DNA from 3 places in the Streptomyces gamaensis genome. Region 1 is predicted to be linked to each of the others. Evidence: riboswitches for the same ligand, from Rfam matches in the RefSeq annotation. Region 1 holds a riboswitch; each other region holds the start of a gene.
What was found. Region 1 has a riboswitch for cobalamin ahead of cobN (cobaltochelatase subunit CobN). Riboswitches for the same ligand answer to the same signal wherever they lie in the genome.
Positions count from the first base shown of each region.

Region 2: it holds a riboswitch for cobalamin, as region 1 does, so the genes downstream of both, ACFP1Z_RS00935 (ribonucleoside-diphosphate reductase subunit alpha) here and cobN (cobaltochelatase subunit CobN) in region 1, are expected to answer to the same signal.
Region 3: it holds a riboswitch for cobalamin, as region 1 does, so the genes downstream of both, metE (5-methyltetrahydropteroyltriglutamate--homocysteine S-methyltransferase) here and cobN (cobaltochelatase subunit CobN) in region 1, are expected to answer to the same signal.

Region 1 is NZ_JBHSPB010000008.1:55,855-58,108, forward strand. It holds gene ACFP1Z_RS14930 (cobalamin biosynthesis protein CobG) at 1-760, opposite strand, end outside; adenosylcobalamin (AdoCbl) riboswitch at 1,127-1,209, shown strand; gene cobN (cobaltochelatase subunit CobN) at 1,326-2,254, shown strand, end outside.
Region 2 is NZ_JBHSPB010000001.1:219,368-221,621, reverse strand. It holds gene ACFP1Z_RS00935 (ribonucleoside-diphosphate reductase subunit alpha) at 1-1,104, opposite strand, end outside; cobalamin riboswitch at 1,280-1,404, opposite strand; gene ACFP1Z_RS00930 (PhzF family phenazine biosynthesis protein) at 1,554-2,219, shown strand.
Region 3 is NZ_JBHSPB010000016.1:19,388-21,641, reverse strand. It holds gene ACFP1Z_RS23790 (TDT family transporter) at 1-440, shown strand, start outside; gene ACFP1Z_RS23785 (helical backbone metal receptor) at 367-1,107, opposite strand; cobalamin riboswitch at 1,144-1,365, shown strand; gene metE (5-methyltetrahydropteroyltriglutamate--homocysteine S-methyltransferase) at 1,408-2,254, shown strand, end outside.

The DNA.
Region 1 (2,254 bases):
CGAGGCGCCGCCGCAACAGGCCGGTGTCCGGCCGGTCCTGCGGCGGCAGGTCGCCGACGCGCCAGGCGGTGAGCCCCCGCGCGCGCAGCCCGTCCAGGAAGTGCCGGGCCGCGAGCGCGGCGGCGCGCGGGGCGTCGGCGGCGGCCAGGCGCAGGCACGGGCCGGTGGCCGCGTAGCAGAGCAGTGCACTGCCGTTCGCTTCTGCGATCAATGTCACATCGGGGGCGAGGGCTGTGATGTCGCCCCGGCCGTCGTCCAGGCCGAACAGGAAACGGCCGGACAGCTGCGAGAGATCCGGCAGACCGGACAAGTCGGCCGTACGGGTGGGTGGTTCGGGGTCCGCTCCGCACAGCAGCCGGTCCAGTTCCCGGGTCCACGCCTGTACGTCCGCCGTCGGCCGGCGGTCGTCCAGCCCGCACAGGGGGGAGGCCGCCACGTTGCGCACCCGGTCGTGCCGGTCCGAGGGCAGCAGCCCCGCCGCACGCAGCCGCGCGCCCAACTCCGCGCCGCAGTCCGGGGCCAGGCCGCGCAGCTGGACGTTGCCGCGCGAGGTGAGGTCGAGGTTCCCGTCGCCCAGTTCGTGCGCGAGACCGGCCAGTGACTCCGCCTGACGGGCTGTCAGGAGTCCGCCGGGCAGCCGGATCCGGGCGAGCGCGCCGTCGTCCGCGCCGTGCAGCCGCAGCGCGCCGGGACAGGCGTCACCGCGGTCACGGCCGACCGGATTCTCGCGGTCCGAGGGGGAAGGGCTGGTGACGGGCATGGCGGCGAGCATACCCACGCCCGTACGCCGGGGGCGGGCCGGTTGCGGAAGCACACGGTCCGCCGGCGGCGGTCCCCGGGCTGCGGGACCGGAGCCGCAGGCATCCGACGGGCTGCGGGCTGCAGTGCCCGGCGCGCGCGAGGCACCGACGCGGCCCGCAGCCGTGCGCCAGCGTCGTGGCCCGGCTTCCGCCGGAAGGCGCCCCGCGCCATGGCGCGGGATGCAAGACCGGGGGCGCTCCCCGCAGCATCGTGCGCTGTCCGCGCACGCGAGTTCCGCAGCGGCCCCCGCTGGTCAACGCGGCGCCGGTCGCTACTATGGCCCCGGCGGAGCCGACGGCCCGCCAGACGCCAGCGACGGCGCCAGGGGAGGAAGTCCGGTGCGAATCCGGCACGGTCCCGCCACTGTGAGCGCGGCAGCAGCTTCTGCCGCGTGAGTCAGGAACTCCCGCCGTCCTCCAACCGCCCGGGGCGCGGACCCCGAGGAAGGCCTGCCGCAGCATGCGCACGCGCACATCCGCCTCCCGCGCACCCCGGGCGACCCTCGATGCCCTGGGGAGCGCCGCGTGATCCTTCTCCTGTCGACCTCCGACACCGACCTGCTCAGCGCCCGCGCGGCCGGCGGACCGGTCCCGTACCGGCTCGCCAACCCCGCCCGGCTCGGCCTCGACGCCCTGCCCGGGCTGCTGGAGGGCACCGACCTCGTCGTCGTCCGGCTCCTCGGCGGCGTCCGCGCCTGGCAGGAGGGGCTCGACCAACTGCTCGCCGGCGACCGCCCGGTGGTCGTCCTCACCGGCGAACAGGCTCCCGACGCCCAGCTGATGGAGCACTCCACCGTGCCCATCGGCATCGCCGCCGAGGCCCACGCCTACCTCGCCCACGGCGGGCCCGCCAACCTCGAACAGCTCGCCCGCTTCCTCTCCGACACCGTGCTGCTCACCGGCCACGGCTTCGAGCCGCCCGCCGCCGCCCCCGCCTGGGGCGCACTGGAGCGCACCCCCGCGCCCGGCGCCACCGGCCCGCTCGTGGCCGTGCTCTACTACCGCGCGCACCACATGAGCGGCAACACCGCCTTCGTCGACGCCCTGTGCACGGCGATCGAGCAGGCCGGCGGCCGCGCCCTGCCGCTGTACGTCGCCTCCCTGCGCGCCCCCGAACCCGCGCTCGTCGAGGAACTGCGCGCCGCCGACGCCATCGTCACCACCGTGCTCGCCGCCGGCGGCACCAAGCCCGCGCAGGCATCCGCCGGCGGCGACGACGAGTCCTGGGACGCGGGTGCCCTCGCCGCCCTCGACGTGCCCGTCCTGCAGGCCCTGTGCCTGACCGGGCCGCGCAGCGCCTGGGAGGAGAACGACGAGGGACTCTCCCCGCTGGACGCCGCGACCCAGGTCGCCGTGCCCGAGTTCGACGGCCGCATCATCACCGTCCCGTTCTCCTTCAAGGAGGTCGACGAGGACGGCCTGCCGGCCTACGTCGCCGACCCCGAGCGCGCCGC
Region 2 (2,254 bases), on a different contig from region 1:
GGGGGTGTCGGCGGGGGAGAACAGCGACCAGTCGGCGTCCGCCTCGACCCGGCGCATGAACTCGTCCGGGATCCAGTGCGCGATGTTGAGGTTGTGGGTGCGGCGGGCCTCCTCACCGGTGTTGTCCCGCAGCTCCAGGAACTCCTCGATGTCCGCGTGCCAGGTCTCCAGGTACACGCAGGCCGCGCCCTTGCGGCGGCCGCCCTGGTTGACGGCGGCGACCGAGGCGTCGAGGGTGCGCAGGAACGGCACGATGCCGTTGGAGTGCCCGTTGGTGCCGCGGATCAGCGAACCCCGGGAGCGGATCCGGCTGTAGGACAGGCCGATGCCGCCCGCGTGCTTCGACAGCCGCGCCACCTGGTGGTAGCGGTCGTAGATCGAGTCCAGCTCGTCCAGCGGCGAGTCCAGCAGATAGCAGGAGGACATCTGCGGGTGGCGCGTGCCGGAGTTGAACAGCGTGGGGGAGGACGGCAGGTAGGACAGCGAGCTCGTGAGCCCGTACAGCCGCGCCACGTCCTCCAGCGCCCGCTCCGAGTGGTCCTCGGCCAGACCGCAGGCCACGCGCAGCAGGAAGTGCTGCGGGGTCTCGATCACGTCGCGGGTCAGGGGGTGCCGCAGCAGATAGCGGGAGTGCAGGGTGCGCAGCCCGAAGTAGCCGAAGCGGTCGTCCGCGCCCTGGGCGAGCGCCTCCTGCACGAGCGCGTCCAGGCGGGCCGCGTGGGTACGGACGAACTCGGCCGTGCCGTCGGCGATCAGGCCCTCGCGGTGGCCCACCGCGACCGAGGCCGAGAACGAGACGGCGCCCTGCCCGGCCGCCTCCTCGGCGATGGCGAGGGTGAGCAGCCGCGCGGCGAGCCGCGAGTACTGCGGCTCCTCGGCGATCAGCCCGGCGGCCGCCTCGATGGCCAGGGCCCGCAGCCCGGCCTCGTCCGAGCCCGGGTGACGGCCGCGCAGCGCGGCGGCGGCGACCTTGCCCGGGTCGGTGGCGGGCAGATCGGCGGTGAGTTCGGTCAGGGTGCGCAGCAGCGCGGTCCCGGGACCGTCGTTCGCTTCCGCGGTAGCTGAGACCGGACCTGCAGCCGGATCGGCGGGCGCGATGGTCACTGGAGGCTCTCCTCGCTCGGCAAGTGGCCGGGCGGGCGGTGCGCGGCGGTCGCACACGCGCATGCGCCCCGTACGGTCCCTTACGGACGTACGTGAGCATGCGCGCAGGCGCCCGTCGGCCCAACCCGCGAGGCCCGGACGTGTTCCTCACCCGCCGGCCGGGCCGGGCGGGCTCGGGACGGGCGCGCTGCCGGCAGGTCCTCGGACTGCAGGTGCACCGCAAATGAGTACACATTCACCGTTGCGGGACAGTTCCGGATTTCCACCGGATTCCCCTGCGTCGACAGCGAGGAAGAGCATACATCTAGTGCCGTGCCTCGCACGCGCCCCCCACATCTAGTGCCGGGAACGTGTTGGTGCGCCCACAGGCGGTGTGCTTGCGGCCCTTTGCGGGGGCCCGGGACGGGGCCGCGCGGAGCGGGCGCGGGGCCCTGTGGTTCCCTCACTCCATGGGCGAAGCACAGGTGTTGCGCGTGTTCACGGGCCCCGACGGCACGGGCGGGAATCCGCTCGGCGTCGTCCGCGACGGCGCGGCCGTACCGGACGCGGACGCACGGCAGCGGCTGGCCGCGCGGCTGGGCTTCAGCGAGACAGTGTTCATCGACGACCCGGACCGGGGCAAAGTTGACATCCGGACCCCGAGCACTCGACTGCCCTTCGCGGGCCACCCGCTGGTGGGTGCGGCGTGGTTGCTGCGGCGGTACGGCCACGGGGCCGGCACCCTGCGGCCGCCGGCGGGGGAGGTGCCCGTCCGCTTCACGGCCGACGGCGACGTGTGGATCCGCTGCCGCGCGCGGTGGGCGACGGGCCGCGTGATGCGGCAGTACCCCTCCCCGGCCGAGGTCGACGCCCTGCCCGCCCCGCCTCCGGGCGAGGGCTGGCTCTACGCGTGGGCGTGGCAGGACGAGGCGGCGGGCGCGGTCCGCGCCAGAGGCTTCCCGAGGCGCGGCGACGGCGTCACCGAGGACGAGGCGACCGGTGCCGCGGCCGTCACCCTCACCGCCGGACTGCGGCGCGGACTGGACATCCGTCAGGGGGCGGGCTCACGGCTGCGGACGCGGTACGCGGAGGACGGGTGGGTGGAGCTGGGCGGCACGGTCGCGCTGGAGCGGTGACGGGCGTTGCCCGCAGGGGAGTTGACGGGGGCGGC
Region 3 (2,254 bases), on a different contig from region 1:
TGGGCCCGCTGGGCCAGTCCACGACGGCCGTGAACAACCTCGCCGACGCCGCCCCCGGTGCGCTCGCCGGCCCGTACGCGCAGGCCGCGGCCCCCTTCGCCGTCCTGTACGGCACCCCGGTGACCGGTTTCGCGCTGCTGTGGCTGGCGCTGGCGACGGCGATGGTGGTGCGGGCGCTGCGGCAGGGCATGGGCTTCGCGATGACGTGGTGGGGGTTCACCTTCCCCATCGGTACGTGCGTCACCGGCGCCGCCGGCCTCGCCCGGCACACCGGTCTCACCGCGTTCACCTGGCTCGCGGTGGCCCTGTACCTCGTGCTCGTCGCCGCGTGGGCGACGGCCGCGACCCGTACGCTGCTCGGTCTGGTCAGCGGCAGGCTGCTCGCAGCGCCGCGCCCAGCACCCGCGGTGCCCGCGTCAACGACGGCCCGTACCAGGTGAGATGACGTCCGCTGACGAGCGCGCAGGGCAGTCCGGGGAAGGCCTCGGGGCCGTCGTCGGCGGTGAAGCGGTAGGGCTCGTCGGGCAGGACGACGAGCCCCGCTCCGCACGCGTTGAGCTCGTCGATGCCGATGCGGGGATAGCGTTCGGCGTGCCCGGCCCAGGCGTTGGCCACGCCCAGCCGGGCCAGCAGGTCGCCGGCGAAGGTGTCCCGGCCGAGCACCATCCAGGGCCGGCGCCACACGGGCACCACGGCCCGTACGGACGGCTCCCCGGCCCGTACGTCCCGCCACGCCTCGCGCGCCTCGGCCAGCCAGCCGGGCCGCTCCAGTCCGCAGCCGGCCACCAGGACCCGCTCCAGCTCGGTGAACGCCTGCTCCAGGGAGCGGACTTCGGTGACGAGCACCCGCAGCCCGGCGGCCCGCAGCGCGGCCAGGTCGGCGGGCCGGTTCTCCTCCTCGTTGGCGACGACGAGGTCGGGGGCGAGGGCGGCGATCCGGGCGGTGTCGGGGTTCTTGGTGCCGCCGATCCGGACCGCGTCGAGGCCCGGCGGACGCGTGCACCAGTCGGTGACGCCCACCAGCAGTCCGGGGGCGCTCGCGGCCACCGCCTCGGTGAGCGAGGGCACGAGCGAGACGACCCGGCGGACAGCGGTGCGCATGGCCATGATCACAGAGTATGCCGCGCGCGCAACTCCTGTGGCTAGACTGCGCGGTGCAGCTGGTTCGCCCCGTCCGCCAGGCGGGAGCGTCGTAAGAGGGAATCCGGTGCGAGTCCGGAACTGCCCCGCAGCGGTGAGCGGGAACGACCGCCGTCATACGCACTGGACGCCCGTGGCGTCCGGGAAGCGACGGCCAGTAGGTGCCCGGCCCTTCGGCCGGGTGCGCCCGCGAGTCCGAAGACCTGCCACTGCCCGCACACTGGAAAGCGGGGTGCGGTTCCGCACGAACTCGCGAAGGAGAGTTCCGTGAACGCAACGCGTACTGCGCGTGTCCGCCCGACGCTGCACGGCTACCCCCGGCAGGGCCCCGACCGGGAGCTGAAGAAGGCCGTCGAGAGCTACTGGAAGGGCCGGATCACCCAGGATCAACTGCTGGCCGAGGCGGCCCGGTTGCGTGCCGCCGCCCGTGAGGAGCTGCGGGCCCGCGGCATCGCGGAGATCCCCACCGGGGACTTCTCGCTCTACGACCACGTCCTGGACGCCACCTGGGCCGTCGGCGCGATCCCGGCCCGGCACCGGGCGGCGGCACGGACGGACACGCACACCGATCTGGACGTCTACTTCGCCATGGCGCGCGGCACCAAGGACGTGCCGCCGCTGGAGATGACGAAGTGGTTCGACACCAACTACCACTATCTGGTTCCCGAGTTGGGCCCGGACACGGTCTTCACGCCCGACTCCCGCAAGCAGGTCGGCGAGTTCACCGAGGCCCGCGAGGCCGGATACTCCGCCCGGCCCGTCCTGCTCGGCCCGGTCAGTTTCCTGCTGCTGGCCAAGCCCGCCCCGGGGGTGGCCGCCGGCTTCGAGCCGCTGACGCTGCTGGACCGGCTGCTGCCGGTGTACGCGTCGCTGCTCGCGGACCTGCGGGCCGCGGGCGCTGCGTGGGTGCAGCTCGACGAGCCCGCCCTCGTCCAGGACCAGCCGCCCGCCGTGCTGAACGCCGTCGCCCGCGCCTACCGGGACCTGTGCGCCGTCGAGGACCGGCCCAGGCTGCTGGTCGCCTCCTACTTCGACGAGCTCGGCGAGGCCCTGCCGGTGCTCGCCGGGTCCGCCGTCGAGGGACTGGCGGTGGACTTCACCGGTCCGGCCGCCG